2 regions of the Streptomyces sp. JLYT201 genome follow, and region 2 is predicted to be linked to the other one. Evidence: predicted binding sites of a transcription regulator. Region 2 holds the regulator's gene; the other holds the start of a gene.
The links. The regulator HrcA, encoded in region 2, represses chaperone genes, less so after heat shock. The targets are predictions, from matches to a motif close to TTNGCACTCNGNNNNNCNGAGTGCNAA.
Positions count from the first base shown of each region.

Region 1 (10,515 bases), 2.4 Mb from region 2:
TCAGCCACGGCTACTGCCTCAGCCAGGACTCCTGGCACTTCCAGCGCGCCGCCCTGCGGGGCGTCGTCCGGGCCGTGTACTGGGACCAGCGCAGCCACGGGCGCTCGGGGCGCGGCGCGGCCCGGCTGCGCGACCGCGAGCCGGTCACCATCGACCGGCTCGGCCGGGACCTGAAGGCCGTCATCGACGCGGCCGCGCCCGAGGGGCCGCTGGTCCTCGTCGGGCACTCCATGGGCGGCATGACGACGATGGCCCTCGCCGACCAGTTCCCGGAGCTGATCCGCGAGCGCGTGGTCGGCGTCGCACTCGTCGGTACGTCCGCCGGCGGGCTCGGGGAAGTCAACTTCGGGCTCCCGGTGGCGGGGGTGAACGCCGTGCGGCGCGTGCTGCCCGGCGTCCTGCGGGCCCTCGGCTCGCAGGCCGAGCTGGTGGAGCGCGGGCGGCGGGCCACGTCCGACCTGTTCGCGGGCATCATCAAGCGGTACTCGTTCTCGTCGAAGGACGTCGACCCGGCGGTCGCGCGGTTCGCGGAGCGGATGATCGAGTCCACGCCGATCGACGTGGTCGCGGAGTTCTACCCGGCGTTCACCGAGCACGACAAGGCGGACGCCCTCAAGCACTTCGCCGAGCTGCCCGTGCTCGTGCTCGCCGGGGACAAGGACCTGGTCACGCCGAGCGAGCACAGCGAGGTGATGGCCGATCTGCTGCCGGACGCGGAGCTCGTCCTGGTGCCGGACGCCGGTCACCTGGTCATGCTGGAGCACCCGGAGGTGGTCACCGACCGCCTGGCGGACCTGCTGGCCCGGACGGGCGCGGTCGGCACCGGCTGACCGGTTACCGTGGGGCCCATGGAAGCACCGCACAGCCCGGCCGTCCCCGCCGCCACCCTGAAGATCACCGTCAACTCCCCGGAGCAGATGGGCGAGTTGGGCCGCCGCCTGGCCAAGATCCTGCGCCCGGGTGATCTCGTCATGCTCACCGGCGAGCTCGGCGCGGGCAAGACGACACTGACGCGCGGCCTCGGCGAGGGCCTCGGCGTGCGCGGTGCCGTCACCTCCCCGACGTTCGTCATCGCCCGCGTCCACCCGCCGCTCGGCGACGGCCCCGCCCTGGTGCACGTCGACGCGTACCGCCTGGGCGGCGGGCTCGACGAGATGGAGGACCTGGACCTGGACGTGTCCCTCCCCGACTCCGTGGTCGTCGTCGAGTGGGGCGACGGCAAGGTCGAGGAGCTGTCGGACGACCGGCTGCACCTGGTCATCCACCGGGCCGTGGGAGACACCACGGACGAGGGACGCGAGATCGCCGTGCACGGGATCGGGGCGCGCTGGCAGGACGCCGATCTGAGCGTCCTGGCCGTCTGAGGCCTTCCCGCCCGGCCGTGTCCCGCCCGGCCGTCTGGGGACGTCCCGCGAGGCTGTGTTCCGCTCGGCCGTCTGGGGGCGTCCTGCCTGGCCGTCCGGGGGCGTCTCTCCGGGCCGTTCGTACCCCCCCCCGGGCCGTCTGAGTCGTTCTCCGGCCGCTCGGTTCGTTCTCGCCGCCCCGGTCGTTCGTCCATGCCGCCCGGCCGGGGATTGTTGCCGTCCACATTTTCCGACAAGGCGTCGGTAAGATGTTGCGTGGCGGGTGCCGGGCGTGTTCACATGGATACCGGTACTGGTTAGGTCTACCTAACCACGTCTGCTCCCGAAGCCCCAGGAGGCGTCCATGCCGGCTTCAGAACGAGACGTACAGCCCCGGCCGCAGGGGCTGACGGCACAGCCGTCCAGTTGCTCGATGCGCGAGCTGCTCGCGTCGTGCGCCGCCGCGAGCGCCGTCTCCACGCCTCCGGCCGCCCCTGTGCCCCAGGAAGCCCCCGTGGACGAACCGCGGCGCGACGCCGCGTAACGGGGTCACTTGACGACGACGACCGTCGTCTCGATGGTCGCGAAGTCCCACATCGCGTTGCCGTCCTCGCGGGAGGAGCGGATGCCGCCGGTCTTCTTCGCCGGGTCCGGCTTCTCCGTGGAGCCGTTGAGCGCCGCGCTGAACCCGACCGTTATGCCGTCGACCGTCGTGAAGCGCACGACGTGCTCGATCTGCCTGCCGTCCGAACCGGTGACCTGGCCCTGGCGCGAGGTGACCTCGTAGGTGCCGGGCTCGGGGTCGACGGTGCTCGGCGTGACCTTGTACGTGCGCTTCGCCTTGCCGGAGTCGCCGACCAGCCAGACCCGGTCGCCCTCCAGCGAGTACACGACCCGCTTGCCGGTGCCCGAGCGGTCCGGAAGGGCCAGCGAGCCGCCCTTGCCCTTGGGGGACTTCGTGGGGGTCGTGGGGGACTTGTCCGGCCGCGCGTTCAGATCGTCCGGCGCGCTCGCGGAGGCCTGGTAGGCGAGGAATCCGACCACGGCGAGGGCGGCGGCGGTGAGCCCGGCCACGAATCCCGAGCTGGTCCTGGACACTGAGCCACCTTCCCTACGTACGGCTATGGAGTGACGGTAGCAGCAGGCGCACCCCTGGCCGGTGCGGCCGTGCGCGGGGCCTCGGAGCCGTAGGCTGTTCGCGTGCTCTTGCTCGCTCTGGATACCGCAACCCCCGCCGTCACCGTCGCGCTGCACGACGGCACCTCCGTCGTCGCCGAGTCGAGTCAGGTCGACGCGCGCCGTCACGGTGAGCTGCTGCTGCCCGCCGTCGACCGCGTCCTCGCCGACGCGGGCGTGAGACTCGACGCGGTCACCGCCGTCGTCACCGGGGTGGGCCCCGGTCCGTACACCGGTCTGCGGGTGGGTCTGATGACGGCCGACACCTTCGGCCTCGCGCTCGGCGTGCCCGTGTACGGGGTGTGCACGCTCGACGGTCTGGCGTACGCCTCCGGGATCGAGGACGGCCCCTTCGTCGTGGCCACGGACGCGCGCCGCAAGGAGGTCTACTGGGCCCGGTACGAGGACCCGCGCACGCGCGTCGCGGGGCCCGCCGTGGACCGGCCCGCCGACATCGCCGAGCAGGTCGCCGGACTTCCGGCCGTCGGCGCGGGCGCCGCGCTCTACCCGGAGACCTTCCCCGACGCCCGCGGGCCCGAGCACGTGGCGGCCGCGGCCCTGGCCGCGCTCGCCGCCGAGAGGCTGGCCGCGGGCGAGGAGCTCCTGGAGCCGCGCCCGCTGTACCTGCGCCGCCCGGACGCGCAGGTGCCCAAGAACTACAAGGTGGTCACCCCCCAGTGACCACCGTGACGACCCACGCCGCCGTGCTGCGCGAGATGCGCTGGTGGGACATCGATCCCGTCCTCGCCCTCGAGAAGGAGCTCTTCCCGGAGGACGCCTGGTCGCGCGGCATGTTCTGGTCCGAGCTCGCGCACGCGCGCGGACCGGGCTCGACGCGCCGCTATCTGGTGGCGTACGACGGCGCGCGCCTGGTCGGCTACGGCGGGCTCGCGGTGGCGGGCACCGACTCCGACGGCGGCGACGCGCTGGCCGCCGACGTGCAGACCATCGCCGTGGCCCGGGACCAGTGGGGCACCGGGCTCGGCGCGCGGCTGCTCACCGAACTCCTGCGGCACGCGACCGCCTTCGAGGCCACCGAGGTGATGCTCGAGGTGCGCGTGGACAACACCCGGGCGCAGAAGCTGTACGAGCGCTTCGGGTTCGAGCCGATCGGCTTCCGCCGCGGCTACTACCAGCCGGGGAACGTGGACGCGCTGGTGATGCGCCTCTCGGACCCCTCCGCCCTGCCGCAGACCCCGCACCCCTCCCCGAACGGCCGGGCCGACGGCCCCGTGAACGGCGTACAAGGAACCGAGATCCATGGCTGACCTCCGCGACGAGCCCCTCGTCCTCGGCATCGAGACCTCCTGCGACGAGACCGGCGTCGGCATCGTGCGCGGCACCACGCTGCTCGCCGACGCCGTCGCCTCCAGCGTCGACGAGCACGCGCGCTTCGGCGGCGTCGTGCCCGAGGTCGCCTCGCGCGCGCACCTGGAGGCGATGGTCCCGACGATCCAGCGCGCCCTGAAGGACGCTGGCGTCGCCGCCTCCGACCTCGACGGGATCGCCGTCACCGCGGGGCCCGGCCTCGCGGGCGCGCTGCTCGTCGGCGTCTCGGCCGCGAAGGCGTACGCGTACGCGCTCGGCAAGCCGCTGTACGGCGTGAACCACCTGGCCTCGCACATCTGCGTGGACCAGCTGGAGCACGGCGCGCTGCCCGAGCCGACGATGGCGCTCCTCGTGTCCGGCGGGCACTCCTCGCTGCTGCTGTCCACGGACATCACCTCCGACGTCCGGCCCCTCGGCGCCACCATCGACGACGCGGCGGGCGAGGCCTTCGACAAGATCGCGCGGGTGCTGAACCTCGGCTTCCCCGGCGGCCCCGTCATCGACCGGTACGCCCGCGAGGGCGACCCCGAGGCGATCGCCTTCCCGCGCGGTCTGACCGGCCCGCGCGACCCCGCGTACGACTTCTCCTTCTCCGGCCTGAAGACGGCCGTGGCGCGCTGGATCGAGGCCAAGCGGGCCGCGGGCGAGGACGTGCCGGTGCGGGACGTGTCCGCGTCCTTCCAGGAGGCGGTCGTCGACGTGCTCACCCGCAAGGCCGTCAGGGCCTGCAAGGACGAGGGCGTCGACCACCTCATGATCGGCGGCGGCGTGGCGGCCAACACCCGGCTGCGGGCGCTCGCCGAAGAGCGGTGCGAGCGCGCGGGCATCCGGCTGCGGGTGCCGCGGCCCAAGCTGTGCACGGACAACGGCGCGATGGTCGCCGCGCTCGGCGCGGAGATGGTGGCACGGGGCAGGCAGCCGTCCGACCTCGGGCTCTCGGCGGACTCCTCCCTGCCGGTGACCGAGCCGCACGTGCCGGGCGCGCACGCCCACACCCACGATCACGACCACGTGCACGAGGTCAGCAAGGACAACCTCTACTCATGAGCGTCGCGCTGATGTGGGAGGCCCGCGCCGCCGAGGGGCGCGGGCCCGAGCTGCTCGCCTGGGCGCGCGCCCAGGACCTGGCGGTCGCGCCGGTGCGCCGGGAGACCTTCCGCGCGCCCCAGGACCGCGTCCTCGTCATCACCTGGTGGGACGCCGCGTACGACGCCGAGCTGCCGGAGCTGCCCGCGCCGCCCGGGGACCTGGTGGCCCGCCCGCCGCACCGCTGGCGCTTCGAGCCCGTCGACTCCTAGCGGCCCCTGGGCGGGGTCAGGGGGCCGGGTGCCCCACGAGCATGGTGGGCGCGCCCGCGACCCGGGTGAGGAAGACCGTGGCGGAGCGGGGGCCCCGGGGCTTCACCTTGCGGCGGAGCTCCTCCGGCTCCACGGCCGAGCCCCGCTTCTTGACCGTGAGCACGCCGACTTCACGCTCCCGCAGCAGCGCTTTGAGCTTCTTCACGTTGAACGGCAGCTGATCCGTGATCTCGTACGCGCTGGCGTACGGCGTCGTACGGGCCACGTCGGAGGTGACGTAGGCGATCGTCTCGTCGACGAGCCCGCCCTCGACCCGCGCGGCGACCTCCGCGACGAGGTGGGCGCGGATGACGGCGCCGTCCGGCTCGTACAGATAGCGGCCGACGGGGCGCACATCCGGGTCCGGAAGCATGGTCGCGCGCCCCGCGCACAAAGTGGCGCGTGAGGGCAGGAGGGTCGCCCGGTGCGAGCCGGGCGCGTCCGTGCCGAACCACAGCACCGCCTCCTTCACGTCCCCGCCGTCCGAGATCCACTCGGCCTCCGCCTCCTCGGGCACCGCCTCGTGCGGGATGCCGGGGGCGATCTTCAGGGCCGCGCGCGGGGCCTTCCGCGCGGCCGCCACCGCCCAGGACAGCGGGGGCGAGTACGCCTCAGGGTCAAAGATCCGGCCGCGCCCGCCGCGCCGCGCGGGGTCCACGAAGACCGCGTCGTACCCGGCCGTGTCCACCTCCGTGACATCCGCCTCGCGGACCTCGATGAGGTCCTCCAGGCCGAGGGCGGCGGCGTTCGCACGGGCGACCGCGCAGGTCAGCGGGTCGCGGTCGACGGCGAGGACCTCGATCCCGGCGCGCGCGAGCGCGAGCGCGTCGCCGCCGATGCCGCCGCACAGATCGGCGATCCGCCGCACACCGAGCTCCTTGAACCGCTCCGCCCGGTACGTCGCGACGGACGTGCGCGTGGACTGCTCGACGCCGTTCGGCGTGAAGAACATCCGCGCGGCGTCCCCGGCGCCGAACTTCGCCACCGCCCGCTGTCGCAGCCGCGCCTGGGCGAGCGCCGCCGAGACCAGGTCGGCGGGGTGGTCGCGGCGCAGCCGGGTCGCGACTGCGAGCTCCGCGGCCGGTTCGACATCCCGTACGGCGTCGAGGAGGGCGGTGCCCTCGGCGGTGAGGAGCGCGGCGAAGGCCGTCGTGGAGGGCTGCGGATCGTGCGGAGCGTTCACCGGCCCATTGTGGGCCAGTCGGTGGAAGGTGCGCGTCCGGCGGCGGTGTCGAGCCCTTGGCAGGGCTCTGAACTGCGAGGATCCGGCGCCATGCGACTAGTACGACAAAATGGAGAATGGGTACGAACGGTGAGGGGCCGGGCGCTGCTCGTCCTTGCCGCGCTCGGCGTCGGCGCGGTCGCCTCCGGCTGCGTGTCGGACCCGGACGCCGGTGCGGGGCGCGAGCACGGGGCGCCCGCCGCCCACGGCCAGCAGCCGCGCCTCGCCCCGCCCGCCCAGGCCCTGCGCGAGTACGCCCAGCGGCTGCGCGCGAGCCAGGCCGCGCGGGCCGCCGCCGCGAAGCGCTGGGGGCTCGCCGAGGTCCCGCTCACGGCGCCCGCCGCGCCCGCCGCCAAGGCGCGTCCCGCCACGCGCAAGGGCTTCGAGGTGCGGGGGCAGGCGGAGCTGCCGCCGGTGTTCACCACGGTGCCGACCAAGGACAAGGTCGTCTTCCTGACCGTCGACGACGGCGCCGAGAAGGATCCGGCCTTCCTGCGGATGATGAGCGACCTGAAGATCCCGTACACCGCGTTCCTCAGCGACTACCTGGTCAAGGAGGACTACGGCTACTTCAAGCGGATGCGGGACCACGGCGTCGCGCTGAACAACCACACCCTCAACCACCGCTATCTGCCCGGCCTGTCGTACGAGGCCCAGCGGCACGAGATCTGCGGCATGCAGGACGTCATCGAGCGGCGGTACGGCAAGCGCCCCGAGCTCTTCCGGCCGCCGTACGGCAACTACAACCGCGACACCCTGCGCGCCGCCAAGTCCTGCGGCGTCAAGGCGGTGCCGCTGTGGGCGTCCGAGGGCTTCGCCGACCACATGGAGTGGCGCGAATGGGACAAGGACCTGCACCCCGGCGACATCATCCTCACGCACTTCCGGGGCCGCGAGGACTGGAAGGGCACGATGCCCGACATGGTCCGCACGGTCCTGAAGACGGTCACCGACAGGGGGTACGCGGTGGCCCGCCTGGAGGACTACCTGTGAGGCGCGCCGCCACCGCGGTGACCCTCCTGCTCCTCCTGCTGACGGGCTGCGCCCAGTCGGTGGACCCGATCGAACGCCTGGGTCGAAAAGCGGCCGAACGCATGTCTCCTCGCTGTGGGCAATCGTTCCGCACGGCGGAACGGGGCACGGCCCCCGGTGCCGAGCAGCCGTTGGCAGGGCCCCAGGCGGAGAGGCCCCCCTCCGGGCGGAGCCCCAGCGCCCCCGCGCCCCGCGCGGAACCCACCCCGCACGCGAAACGTTGCCCGAAGGAGGCCCCGCCCGGAGCCCCGCGCTAGCCCCTCGCCCGCCCCTCGAAGAGGGGGAAACCTGCCAAGCCGGCGGCAGTCGATTGGCACTCCGCTTGACCGAGTGCTAATCGCCGTCCTAGTCTCGGGCCTGGCACTCCCACCTGGAGAGTGCCAGAAGCGACGGGCAGGTCCGGCACCCGCGACGACGGATCGACCTGGTCGCCACCTCTAGATCAGTTAACCCCGCGAGATCTCCGAAGGGGGAGGTCGGATCGTGACGACCGCCAGCTCCAAGGTTGCCATCAAGCCGCTCGAGGACCGCATCGTGGTCCAGCCGCTCGACGCCGAGCAGACCACGGCCTCTGGCCTGGTTATTCCGGACACCGCGAAGGAGAAGCCCCAGGAGGGCGCCGTCCTCGCCGTGGGCCCGGGCCGCTTCGAGAACGGCGAGCGCCTGCCGCTCGACGTGAAGGTCGGCGACGTCGTGCTCTACAGCAAGTACGGCGGCACCGAGGTGAAGTACAACGGCGACGAGTACCTGGTGCTCTCCGCCCGCGACGTGCTCGCGATCATCGAGAAGTGATCGAGCGCTAGTCACCTGCTTCACCCAGCAGATTTGTTTCGCGCTGCGCCCCTGGTCACCCCGCTGATTGCCGGGCGGCGAGGGGCGCAGTTCGTTCACCCGAGTTTCCGAGAGGGCTGAATCGCTCCCATGGCGAAGATCCTGAAGTTCGACGAGGACGCCCGTCGCGCCCTTGAGCGCGGCGTCAACAAGCTTGCCGACACCGTCAAGGTGACGATCGGCCCCCGCGGCCGCAACGTCGTCATCGACAAGAAGTTCGGCGCCCCGACCATCACCAACGACGGCGTCACCATCGCCCGTGAGGTCGAGGTCGAGGACCCGTACGAGAACCTCGGCGCCCAGCTGGTGAAGGAGGTGGCGACCAAGACCAACGACATCGCTGGCGACGGCACCACCACCGCCACCGTGCTCGCCCAGGCCCTGGTCAAGGAAGGCCTGCGCAACGTTGCCGCCGGTGCCTCCCCGGCCGCCCTGAAGAAGGGCATCGACGCCGCCGTCAAGGCCGTCTCCGACGAACTGCTCGCCACCGCGCGGCCGATCGACGACAAGTCCGACATCGCCGCCGTGGCCGGGCTCTCCGCCCAGGACCAGCAGGTCGGCGAGCTCATCGCCGAGGCGATGGACAAGGTCGGCAAGGACGGTGTCATCACCGTCGAGGAGTCCAACACCTTCGGTCTCGAGCTGGACTTCACCGAGGGCATGGCCTTCGACAAGGGCTACCTGTCGCCGTACTTCGTGACGGACCAGGAGCGCATGGAGGCCGTCCTCGAGGACCCGTACATCCTCATCCACCAGGGCAAGATCGCCTCCATCCAGGACCTGCTGCCGCTCCTGGAGAAGGTCATCCAGGCCGGCTCCTCGAAGCCGCTCCTGATCATCGCCGAGGACGTCGAGGGCGAGGCCCTCTCCACCCTCGTCGTGAACAAGATCCGCGGCACCTTCAACGCCGTCGCGGTGAAGGCCCCCGGCTTCGGCGACCGCCGCAAGGCGATGCTCGGCGACATGGCCACCCTCACCGGCGGCACCGTCATCGCCGAAGAGGTCGGCCTCAAGCTCGACCAGGTCGGTCTCGACGTGCTCGGCACCGCCCGCCGCGTGACGATCACCAAGGACGACACCACCATCGTCGACGGCGGCGGCAACGCCGGTGACGTCGAGGCCCGCGTCGCCCAGATCAAGGCCGAGATCGAGACCACCGACTCCGACTGGGACCGCGAGAAGCTCCAGGAGCGCCTCGCGAAGCTGGCCGGCGGCGTGTGCGTGATCAAGGTCGGCGCCGCCACCGAGGTGGAGCTGAAGGAGAAGAAGCACCGTCTGGAGGACGCCATCTCCGCGACCCGCGCCGCGGTCGAGGAGGGCATCGTCTCCGGTGGTGGCTCCGCGCTCGTCCACGCCGCCAAGGTGCTCGAGGGCGGCCTCGGCAAGGAGGGCGACGAGGCCACCGGTGTCGCCGTCGTCCGTGGCGCCGTCGTCGAGCCGCTGCGCTGGATCGCCGAGAACGCCGGCCTCGAGGGCTACGTCATCACCACCAAGGTGGCGGAGCTGGAGAAGGGCCAGGGCTTCAACGCCGCGACCGGCGAGTACGTCGACCTGGTCAAGGCCGGCGTCATCGACCCCGTGAAGGTCACGCGCTCCGCCCTGGAGAACGCGGCCTCCATCGCCTCCCTGCTGCTCACGACCGAGACCCTGGTCGTCGAGAAGCCGGCCGAGGAAGAGGCCGACGCCGGTCACGGCCACGGCCACGGTCACTCCCACTGAGCATGACCTGAGCCGAGCGGTCGGCCAGGACCGACGAAGGCCCGGTATCCCGTCGCGGGATACCGGGCCTTCGCGCTGTCCGCCCTGCCGTGCGGCTGTGCGTCTGCCGGGGTGCGCCGTCCCGTCGGCCGCGGGGTGTCGGTGGCTGCTCGCGCCCACGCGGCGAAGCCGCAAACGTATACAGCCCCGCGCCCCTTCGGAGGCGCCCGCTACCGCGGCCCGTACTTGCGGCCGGTCCTCGACGTCACCCCGCCGAGCAGGGCGCGCGGCGTCACCTTCACCACGCCCATCATCGCCTTGTAGCGGGGGTCCGGCACGGAGAGGGACTTGCCGCGGGCCAGGTCGGTGAGGGCGGTGGCGACGAGCTTGTCCACGTCCAGCCAGAGCCACTTGGGGATGTTGTCCGTGCCCATGCCCGCCCGCTCGTGGAACTCGGTGCGCACGAAGCCGGGGCACAGGGCCATCAGCCGCACCCCGGATCCGGCGAGGTCCCGCGCCGCGCCCTGGGTGAACTGCGCGATCCACG
Region 1 covers NZ_CM182551.1:4,126,682-4,137,196, reverse strand. The annotation lists partial or broken gene AC5WAM_RS16665 (alpha/beta fold hydrolase) at 1-871, shown strand, start outside; gene tsaE (tRNA (adenosine(37)-N6)-threonylcarbamoyltransferase complex ATPase subunit type 1 TsaE) at 849-1,364, shown strand; gene AC5WAM_RS16655 (hypothetical protein) at 1,708-1,887, shown strand; gene AC5WAM_RS16650 (hypothetical protein) at 1,893-2,441, opposite strand; gene tsaB (tRNA (adenosine(37)-N6)-threonylcarbamoyltransferase complex dimerization subunit type 1 TsaB) at 2,544-3,200, shown strand; gene rimI (ribosomal protein S18-alanine N-acetyltransferase) at 3,236-3,787, shown strand; gene tsaD (tRNA (adenosine(37)-N6)-threonylcarbamoyltransferase complex transferase subunit TsaD) at 3,780-4,895, shown strand; gene AC5WAM_RS16630 (hypothetical protein) at 4,892-5,146, shown strand; gene AC5WAM_RS16625 (class I SAM-dependent methyltransferase) at 5,163-6,368, opposite strand; gene AC5WAM_RS16620 (polysaccharide deacetylase family protein) at 6,459-7,400, shown strand; gene groES (co-chaperone GroES) at 7,923-8,231, shown strand; gene groL (chaperonin GroEL) at 8,361-9,989, shown strand; gene AC5WAM_RS16605 (SDR family NAD(P)-dependent oxidoreductase) at 10,199-10,515, opposite strand, start outside.
Region 1: a site for HrcA is predicted at 7,750-7,776, ahead of groES (co-chaperone GroES). Genes of this name have one in related genera too.

Region 2 (10,515 bases):
ACGTCGACGCGGAACCACTCCTTGCCCTCGACCCGCGCGGTCAGATTGCCTCGGACGCACTTGCCGTTGCGCACGTCGGTGACCCTGCCCTTGAGGACGATGGCTTTCCCTCCGTCGGCACCCTCGGACTTGCCCTGGCAGTCCACCTCGGCCTCGCGCGGCTCGTCGGTGGCCTTCCGCTTGCCGTCGCCGTCCTTCTTCACGAACGAGGCCGTGCAGTTGAACCAGGCCACGTCCAGGTGCTGGCGCTCCAGCTCGGCGGTGCCCATCTTGTCGGTGGTCAGCGCGATGGCGGAGGTGCTCATGTCGCCCTCGACGGGGTCGCAGGCGGCCAGCGCGAAGCCGGTGGCCGCCACGGCCACGAGGGCCACGAGGACCCGCCGCCCTCTCGCCGTGCCCGGGCCCGGGATCCGCCTACGCCGGACAGGTCGCGGTAGTCGCCTCACAGCCCCCATGGATGGCAGCGTGCCACCGCGCGGGCCCGGGCGGTAGACCGGTTGCGGCCATCTGTCCAGTCGTCCGTCCGGTCAGGACCAGCGGCCCGTGCGGCCGAGGAGCAGTGCCGTCGCCGCGGTGCCCGCGGTCGAGGTGCGCAGCACGCTGCGCCCGAGCCGGTACGGCTTGGCGCCCGCCTCGGCGAACGCCGCGAGCTCCTCCGGCGAGATGCCGCCCTCGGGCCCGACGACGAGCACGATGCGGCCGGACGCCGGGAGCGGGGCGGTGGCCAGCGGCTCGCTGCCCTCCTCGTGCAGGACCCCCGCGAAGTCGGCGTCCGCGAGGAGCCGCGCGACCTGCTTGGTCGTGGCGGCCTCCGCGACCTCGGGGAAGCGGACCCGCCGGGACTGCTTGCCCGCCTCGCGCGCCGTCGCCCGCCACTTGCCGAGCGCCTTCAGGCCGCGCTCGCCCTTCCACTGCGTGATGCAGCGGGAGGCGGCCCAGGGCACGACGGCGTCCACCCCGGTCTCCGTCATGGTCTCCACGGCGAGTTCACCGCGGTCGCCCTTGGGCAGCGCCTGTACGACGGTGATCAGGGGGCTCTCCGCGTCCTGTTCGCGCACGCCGTCGTCGTCGAGGGCGACCAGGAGCCGGTCCTTGCCCTCGGCGGCGGCCACGGTGCCGTGCGCCCAGCGCCCCGCGCCGTCGGTGAGCACCACGTCCTCACCGGCGCGCAGCCGCTTCACGGACACGGCGTGCCGTCCCTCGGGGCCTTCGAGCACGTACGTCCGTCCGGGCGCGGCACCCGTGAAGTCGTCGACGACGAACACCGGCGCGGTCATGCGGCACCGCCCGCGTCCCGGCCCGCGGCCGCGGCCAGCGCCTCGTCGAGTTCGGCCACGAGCACCTCCACGAGTTCCCCGGCGGGCAGCTGCCGCGCGAGGCGGTGGCCCTGGCCCGCCCACAGGGCCATGGCCTGCGGGTCGCCGGTCTTGGCCGCGGCCTTGCGCAGGCCGGACGTCAGATAGTGGATCTGCGGGTAGGCGGCGGGCGCGTACGGGCCGTGCTCGCGCATGAAGCGGTTGACGAGGCCGCGCGCGGGGCGCCCGGAGAACGCCCGGGTCAGCTCGGTCCGCACGAACCGGGGGTCGGTCATGGCCTGCTTGTGCAGCGGCTGCGCGCCGGACTCCGGGGTGACGAGGAACGCGGTGCCGAGCTGCGCCAGGTCGGCGCCCGCCGCGAGCACCGCGGCGATCTGCGCGCCCCGCATCAGTCCGCCCGCGGCGATCACGGGCAGCTCTACGGCCTCCCTGACCTGCGTGATGAGGCTCAGCAGGCCGATCCCGGCGCCGTCGGTCTCCGGGTTGTCGCGGTGCGTGCCCTGGTGGCCGCCCGCCTCGACGCCCTGGACGCACACGGCGTCGGCGCCCGCGGCCTGCGCGGCCAGGGCCTCCTCGGGCGTGGTGACGGTGACGACGGTGGTGGTGCCGACCCGCTCCAGGGCCTGGAGGTCCTTGCGGGAGGGGCAGCCGAAGGTGAACGACACCAGCGGCACGGGGTCGTCGCGGAGGATCGCCAGCTTCGCCTCGTAGCCGTCGTCGAGCTTGACGTCGGTGTCGCCGAGCTCCGTCTCGTACCAGGTGGCCTCTCCGGCGAGCTGGTTGCGGTACACCTCGACGGCCGCCGGGTCCGCGCAGGCGGGCTGCGGCATGAAGAGGTTCACCCCGAACGGGCGCGCCGTCAGGCCCCTGACCTGCTTTATCTCCTGGTACATGCCGTCGGCGGTCTTGTACCCGGCCGCGAGCGAGCCGAGCCCCCCGGCCTCGGACACGGCCGCCACGAGCTGCGGAGTCGAGCCCCCGCCCGCCATCGGGGCCTGCACGATCGGATGACGACAGAGAGCGTGGAGAGGGGAGACCATACGCGCATCGTGCCACGTCTGGCGGGGGCGCCTCGTGCGGGGTGCGTCCCCACCGCTACCGCTGCGGGATTTCTCCCACCCGCCCGCCCACACCGCGCGGCTGCGCCCGCCACGGCCCCGGGGAGGGGTGGGCACAGCACCCGGGTGCCGAGCAACCGGGAGCCGGGCCCACCGTCCAGGCGCTAACGCCCGTTGAACGCGTCCTTCAGGCGCGAGAACAGCCCCTGCTGCCCCGGCTGGAACTGCCCCGTGGGCCGCTCCTCGCCCCGCAGCTTCGCCAGCTCCCGCAGCAGCCGCTCCTGCTCGGCGTCGAGCTTCGTGGGCGTGAGCACCTCCACGTGCACGATCAGATCGCCGCGGCCGCCGCCCCGCAGGTGCGTGACGCCGCGCCCGTGCAGCGGGATCGACTGCCCGGACTGCGTGCCGGGCCGGATGTCGACCTCCTCGACGCCGTCGAGCGTCTCCAGCGGGACCTTCGTGCCGAGCGCCGCCGCCGTCATCGGGATGGTGACGGTGCAGTGCAGGTCGTCGCCGCGCCGCTGGAAGACCGCGTGGGGCAGCTCGTGGATCTCCACGTAGAGGTCGCCCGCCGGGCCACCGCCCGGGCCGACCTCGCCCTCGCCCGCGAGCTGGATCCGCGTGCCGTTGTCGACACCCGCGGGGATCTTGACCGTGAGGGTGCGCCGCGAGCGGATCCGGCCGTCGCCCGCGCACTCGGGGCACGGCGTGGGCACCACGGTGCCGAAGCCCTGGCACTGGGGGCAGGGCCGCGAGGTCATGACCTGGCCGAGGAAGGACCGCGTGACCTGGGACACCTCGCCGCGGCCGCGGCACATGTCACAGGTCTGCGCGGAGGTGCCGGGCGCGGCGCCCTCGCCGGAGCACGTCGTACAGACGACGGCCGTGTCGACCTGGATGTCCTTGGTCGTGCCGAAGGCCGCCTCGTCGAGGTCGATCTCCAGACGGATCATGGCGTCCTGGCCGCGTCGGGTGCGCGAGCGCGGCCCGCGCTGCGACGCCGTACCGAAGAACGCGTCCATGATGTCCGAGAAGTTGCCGAAGCCACCGGCTCCGAAACCGCCCGCGCCCGCGCCGCCCGACTGGGACAGCGGGTCGCCGCCGAGGTCGTAGACCTGCTTCTTCTGCGGGTCCGAGAGGACCTCGTAGGCGGCGTTGATCTCTTTGAAGCGCTCTTGCGTCTTGGGATCGGGATTGACGTCCGGGTGCAGCTCGCGCGCGAGCCGCCGGAAGGCCTTCTTGATCTCGTCCTGGGACGCGTCGCGGCGCACGCCGAGCACGGCGTAGTAGTCCGTGGCCACTTACGACTCCGCCAGGATCTGTCCGACGTAACGTGCCACTGCGCGTACTGCTCCCATCGTTCCCGGATAGTCCATGCGGGTCGGTCCGACCACGCCTAGCTTGGCCACTGCCTCGCCTCCCGAACCGTAGCCGACGGAGACCACGGACGTGGAGCTGAGTCCCTCGTGGGCGTTCTCGTGACCGATCTTCACGGTCATGCCCGAATCCGTAGCCTCACCAAGCAACTTGAGGAGGACGACCTGTTCCTCCAGGGCCTCGAGGACCGGCCGGATCGTGAGAGGGAAGTCATGTCCGAAGCGGGTCAGATTGGCGGTGCCGCCGATCATCATCCGCTCCTCGTTCTCCTCGACCAGGGTTTCGAGGAGGGTGGACAGGACCGTCGCCACCGTGGCCTGGTCCTCCTTGTCGAAGGACTCGGACAGGTCCTGGACGAGCTGCGGCACGTCCGAGAACCGGCGGCCCGCGACCCGGCTGTTGAGCCGCGCCCGCAGGTCCGCGAGTGACGTTTCACCGAACGGCGCCGGGCAGTCGATCAGGCGCTGCTCGACCCGCCCCGTGTCCGTGATCAGGACGAGCATGAGCCGGGCCGGGGCGAGCGAGAGCAGTTCCACGTGGCGCACCGTCGACCGCGTCAGGGACGGGTACTGCACCACGGCGACCTGCCGGGTCAGCTGCGCGAGCAGCCGCACCGTACGGCCCACGACGTCGTCCAGGTCGACGGCGCCGTCCAGGAAGTGCTGGATCGCGCGGCGCTCGGGGGAGCTCAGCGGCTTGACGCCCGCCAGCTTGTCCACGAACAGCCGGTAGCCCTTGTCGGTGGGGATGCGCCCGGCGCTGGTGTGCGGCTGGGCGATGAACCCCTCCTCCTCCAGCGCCGCCATGTCGTTACGGACCGTGGCCGGGGAGACGCCCAGGTGATGACGCTCGGTGAGCGCCTTGGAGCCGACCGGCTCCTGGGTGCCCACGTAGTCATGGACGATGGCGCGCAGCACCTCAAGCCTGCGTTCACTGAGCATCGCGCACACCTCCACCTGTCGTCCCTCGTCCGTGGCCCCCGCGGCGGCCCCACCCTGGCACTCACCACGCGCGAGTGCCAACCTTCATCGAGTCAGTGTACGGCCGCCGGGTACAGCCCCGGCAAGGGCCGACTCCTTTAGTCATGCCCACGTGTGGCCCGTGCCACCGGCCCGCTCGCGCCCCGTGCGGCGGCCCCGGCGGCACGGGGGCACCGGCTGCCGGGGCACGGCGGTGGCGCTAGCGTCACCGTATGGACGTAAGCGTGACACCGGCCCCTGACTGGCGGGAGGCGGGCTGGGAGCGACTCGCCGCACGGGTGGGGCGGTACCGGCTCCCCGTGTGGGACTGCACGGTCGGCCTGGTCGTCGGCGACGAGGCCGCCCTGATGATCGAGGCCGGGTCCAGCCTGCGGGAGGGCGCGTGGCTGCGCGCCGAGGCCCGGCGGCTGCTCGGCGGCGGCCGCCGTGTGACCCATCTCGCGCTGACGCACCCGCACTTCGACCACGTGCTCGGCGCCGCGGCGTTCGCCGGGGTCGAGGTGTTCGGCGCGGTCGGCGTCGACGCGGTGCTCGACCGGGACCGCGAGGGCCTGCGCACGGACGCCGTCTCCCAGGGCCTGGACGCCCGCGCCGCCGCCGAGGCCACCGACCTGCTGGTCCTTCCGCGCCACCTGGTGAGCGGCGAGTGGACCCTCGACCTGGGCGGCGTCCAGGTCCTCCTCGCGAACGTCGGCCCCGGCCACACCGGCCACGACCTGGCCGTCCTGGTGCCCGGCGCGCCCGGAGAGCCCGAGGTCGTCTTCTGCGGCGACCTCGTGGAGGAGTCGGGCGAGCCCCAGGCCGGTCCCGACGCGGTCCCCGGGCGGTGGCCCGCCGCGCTCGACCGGCTGCTCGACCTGGGCGGCCCGGACGCGCGGTACGTGCCGGGGCACGGGGCGGTCGTCGACGCGGCCTTCGTACGGGCCCAACGCAAGGAGCTGGCGGCGCGGTTCGGGGTGCGCTGAGCGGCGCGGGCACGTCCCCGTGACGGGACGTCACGCGATGTCATAACGTCTGTCGAATGCGCAGCTACAACCCGGACCTCACCCCGCCGTGGAAGAGGTCGGCCCCCGTTCCCGAAGTCCCCGCCGACGTCGACCTGGTGGTGGAGGAGGTCCGGACCGGCTTCTGCGGCGCGGTGATCCGCTGCGAGAAGACCGCCGAGGGCCCGACGGTGACCCTTGAGGACCGCTTCGGCAAGCACCGGGTGTTCCCGATGGTGCCGCGCGGCTTCCTCCTGGAGGGCAAGACCGTCACGCTCGTCCGCCCGAAGGCCGCGGCGGCGGCCGCCCGGCCCGCGCGCACGGCGTCCGGCTCGATCGCCGTTCCCGGGGCGCGGGCCCGGGTGGCGCGCGCCGGGCGCATCTATGTGGAGGGGCGTCACGACGCGGAGCTCGTCGAGAAGGTGTGGGGCGACGACCTGCGCATCGAGGGCGTCGTCGTCGAGTACCTGGAGGGCATCGACGACCTTCCGGCGATCGTCGCGGAATTCGCGCCGGGCCCCGACGCGCGCCTCGGCGTCCTCGTGGACCACCTCGTGCCCGGCTCCAAGGAGTCCCGGATCGCGGCCGGGGTCTCCAGCCCGCACGCGCTGGTGGTCGGCCACCCGTACATCGACGTCTGGGAGGCGGTGAAGCCCTCGTCCCTGGGCATCGCGTCCTGGCCCCGCGTGCCGCGCGGCCAGGACTGGAAGACCGGGGTGTGCCGGGCCCTCGGCTGGCCGGAGAACACCGGGGCCGCGTGGCAGCGGATCCTGGGCTCGGTGCGCAGCTACAAGGACCTGGAGCCCCAGCTCCTGGGCCGCGTCGAGGAGCTGATCGATTTCGTGACGGCCCCGTAGCCCCGGGGCGGCCTCAGGCAACCCGGGGACGGCCTCAGTCGACCAGGTCCCGCACCACCGCGTCGGCCAGGAGGCGGCCGCGCAGGGTCAGCACCGCCCGCCCCCGCTCGTAGGGCTCGGGGGCCAGGAGGCCGTCCGTCAGGGCGCGGCGCGAGGCGGCCAGGCCCGCTTCCTTCAGGAGCGACAGCGGGCAGCCGTCCCGGAGCCGCAGTTCGAGGAGGATCCGCTCCACCCGGCGGTCCTCGTCCGCGAGGAGCTCACGCCCGGCCCCCGGCGAACGCCCTTCCGCGAGGGCCGCCGCGTACGCTCCGGGGTGCTTCACGTTCCACCAGCGCACGCCCCCGACGTGGCTGTGCGCGCCGGGGCCCGCGCCCCACCAGTCGGCGCCCCGCCAGTACAGCTCGTTGTGCAGACAGCGGCCCGCCTCCGAGGTGGCCCAGTTGGACACCTCGTACCACTGGAACCCGGCGGCCGACAGGGCCTCCTCGGCGATCAGATAGCGGTCGGCGTGCACGTCGTCGTCCGTCATGGGGACCTCGCCGCGCCGGATGCGGCGGGCCAGCTGCGTGCCCTCCTCCACGATCAGCGCGTACGCGGACACGTGGTCGGGCCCGGCGCCGATCGCGGCGTCGAGGGAGGCCCGCCAGTCGTCGTCGCTCTCGCCGGGGGTGCCGTAGATCAGGTCGAGGTTGACGTGCTCGAAGCCCGCCGCGCGCGCCTCGGCGACGCAGGCCTCGGGCCGCCCGGGGGTGTGCGTGCGGTCGAGGATCTTCAGGACGTGCTGCTTGGCGCTCTGCATGCCGAAGGAGACGCGGTTGAAGCCGCCCTCGCGCAGGGTGCTCAGATACGCGGGGTCGACCGACTCCGGGTTCGCCTCGGTGGTGATCTCCGCGTCGTCGGCGATGCCGAACTCGTCGCGGATCGCGCTCAGCATCGTGACGAGGTCGTCGGCGGCGAGGAGCGTGGGCGTGCCGCCGCCGACGAAGACCGTGCGGACCGGGCGCGGGTCGTCGCCGAGGACCTTGCGGGCCAGGCGGACCTCGTCGACGAGGGTCTCGGCGTAGTTGTCCCGGGAGGCGAGGACGCCGCCGGTGCCGCGCAGCTCGGGGGCGGTGTAGGTGTTGAAGTCGCAGTAGCCGCAGCGCGTGGCGCAGTACGGAACGTGCAGGTAGAAGCCGAGTGGGGCCGTTCCGCCCAGGGCGGACGGGGGGAGCGTCCCGTCCTGGGGCACGGGTTCTCCATCGGGCAGGGCGGAAGGCATACCTTCCATTATGGGCCCGGTCCGCGGGTCCCCTCCGTCCCCACCGGCCCGGGGTCAGCGGGCCTGGAGCACCAGGAGCGCCAGGTCGTCGTCGGGCGGCCGCGTCGAGAACTCGTGGACGAGGCGGCGGATCCGCTCCGCCACCAGCTCCGCGTCGAGCCCCGCGCAGTCGGCGAGGGCCGTGGCGAGCCCGTCGCCGTCGTCGAAGAGGCGCCCGCCGCCGCGGCGCTCGGTGACGCCGTCCGTGACGCACAGCAGCGTGTCGCCGGGGAGCAGGTCGAAGGTCTCGCTCGTGTACGTCTCGTCGTCGACCACCCCGAGGAGCATCTGCGGCCCGGTGGCGGGCCGCACCCGGCCGTCGGCGCCCAGGAGCAGCGGCAGCGGGTGCCCGGCGCACGCCACCGTGCAGCGCACCCCGCCGTCGTACGGCACGAGCTCGCCGTACAGGAGGGACAGGAAGCGCGCGGTGGCGCCCTCGGGCGACACGCCCTGGCCGCCCGCGACGGCCACGACGGCGGCCGCCGCGTCCGCGGCCTCGGTGGCGTCGTCGAGGAGGAGCTGGTTGAGGCGGTCGAGGACCTCGGCGACCTGGTAGCCCTCGCGGGCGAGCAGCCGCAGCCAGGGGCGGGCCAGGCCGATGACGACGGCGGCCTCGGGGCCCTTGCCCTGGACGTCGCCGAGGGCGAAGCACCAGCGGCCGTCGCCCGCGGGGAACACGTCGTAGAAGTCGCCGCCGGGCCCGCCCTGCTCGCGCGGCTCGTACACGACGCCGCTCTGCACGCCGGGGATCTCCGCGACGGTGCTCGGCAGCAGTCCGCGCTGGAGGACCCGGCTGATGGTGGCCTGGCGCTGGTAGCGGCGGGCGGCGCTGATGGCGAGGGCCACGCGGCGGCTGAAGTCCTCGACGAGGCCGGTGACCTCGTCGGGGAAGCGCGGCAGGCCGGCCCGGCCGATGACCAGGGCGCCGAGGCTCCGGCCGCCCGCCACCAGGCGGTAGGCGACGGCGGCGCCGGTGGAGTCGCTGCCGAAGGCGTCGCCCGGCCAGGACACGGGCACCGCGCCGGGGCCCGCCGTGCCGGCGAGGCTCGGCGGCTCCTTCTCCAGGACGCGGCGCAGCTCTTCTATCCGCTGTTCACTGGTGTGCCAGACGCGCACGAGGTGGGTGCCGGGGGCGCGGGCGCCCGCCGCGCGCCCGGCGCTGTCGGCCTCGTCGTCGAGCCAGACCGCGCACCAGTCCGCGAGCCGGGGCACGAGGAGCTGTCCGGCGAGGGCCGCGACCAGGTTCTCGTCGAACTGGCCCGCGAGCATGTCGGAGGCCTCGGCGAGGAACGTGAGCGCGCCCCGGTTGATCCACTCCGTGTCGTGCGCGACCCGCTTGGGCGCCGGGGCGAGGATCTCGGCGGAGCGGAGCCCGCGCTGGAGCGCCGTCTCACCGGCGTACGCCTCGAAGTCGGGGAGGTCGGCGAGCATCCGCTCGTGGTCCACGGGGAGGCGCGCCCAGACCGTCTTGGTGCCCGAGCGGTAGGTGATGCCCCAGGACTCGGCGAGGGTGGCGACGAGTTGCAGGCCGCGGCCGTACTCGGGCGTGCCGGGGTGGGGGGAGCGCGGCTCGCTGCGCACGGCGCGCGCCGGGTGGTGGTCGGAGACCTCCACGACCAGGGCGTCGAGGCCGTCGTAGTCGAGGCCGTCGTAGGGGCCTTCGCCGGGCGTCACCTCGTCCAGGCGGCACAGCAGTTCGACGGACGTGCCCGCGTGCACCACCGCGTTCGTCACCAACTCGCTGACCAGGAGCACCGCGTCGTCCACGAGCCGGTCGCTGATCCGGGCGGCGGCGGGCACCGCGAGCTCCACCCAGTCGGCGAGCGCCGCGCGGACGAACCGGCGCGCGGCGGAGGGCGCAAGCGGGTTTCCAGGCAGGGACGTGCGCACTACCGTCGATGGCCCTGGGCGTGCAGCGGGCTCGACGGAGGCGCGGACAGCGGTCTCCCGTGGCATCGGAATGGCCCCCACAGTGCGGCTCCTGAGCAGTTCGGACGTTACGCCTCAGGCGACACGGACAGAGTGACAGACTGACTGGGCCCATAAGCACCGAGTTACCGAAGTGGGCCATCATGAGTGAGAACAGTGCTAAGCCCGCGCCCGGACACGGTCAGATTTCGGCATCGGCAGACACGCCGGCATCCGCCCGGACCCCGGCACCCGCCTCCGCCTCCGCCTCCGCAGAGGCACCCGGCCCCCTTCCGCTCCCCCACTCCACAGTGACCTCGGACTTTCCCATGGCATCGCCTGGCCAGACGCCGCCCCCAGCCGCCGGTACTCCCCCGCCGACTCCGCCCACCCGACCACCTGCCGCCCCCGGGAGCAAGGAACCGGGGAAGGTGTCGCGCGCCTCCGCCGCCCGCCGCTCCCCCACCGCGCGCGCCAAGCTGCCCGCGCCCGCCGAGCCCCCGGGCGCGGAGGCACTGCCCGCCATCGGCGCCCCGTCCCCGGGGATGTCCGAGGCCGAGACCGCGAGTCTGCGGGCCCTGCTCGCCGCCATGCGGGCCGCCCGCGACGGGAACTTCACCAAGGCGCCGCTGAGCGGCTCGGGCCTGACGTCCGAGCTGATCACGGTCTTCAACGAACTCGTGGACCGCTCCACGCACTTCGACGGCGAGCTCATCCGGGTGCGCAGGGAGATGGT
Region 2 covers NZ_CM182551.1:6,486,161-6,496,675, reverse strand. The annotation lists gene AC5WAM_RS27445 (hypothetical protein) at 1-371, opposite strand, end outside; gene AC5WAM_RS27440 (16S rRNA (uracil(1498)-N(3))-methyltransferase) at 528-1,277, opposite strand; gene AC5WAM_RS27435 (nitronate monooxygenase) at 1,274-2,356, opposite strand; gene dnaJ (molecular chaperone DnaJ) at 2,539-3,675, opposite strand; gene hrcA (heat-inducible transcriptional repressor HrcA) at 3,676-4,692, opposite strand; gene AC5WAM_RS27420 (MBL fold metallo-hydrolase) at 4,944-5,696, shown strand; gene AC5WAM_RS27415 (DUF3097 domain-containing protein) at 5,753-6,571, shown strand; gene hemW (radical SAM family heme chaperone HemW) at 6,606-7,841, opposite strand; gene AC5WAM_RS27405 (SpoIIE family protein phosphatase) at 7,887-9,827, opposite strand; gene AC5WAM_RS27400 (HAMP domain-containing protein) at 10,370-10,515, shown strand, end outside.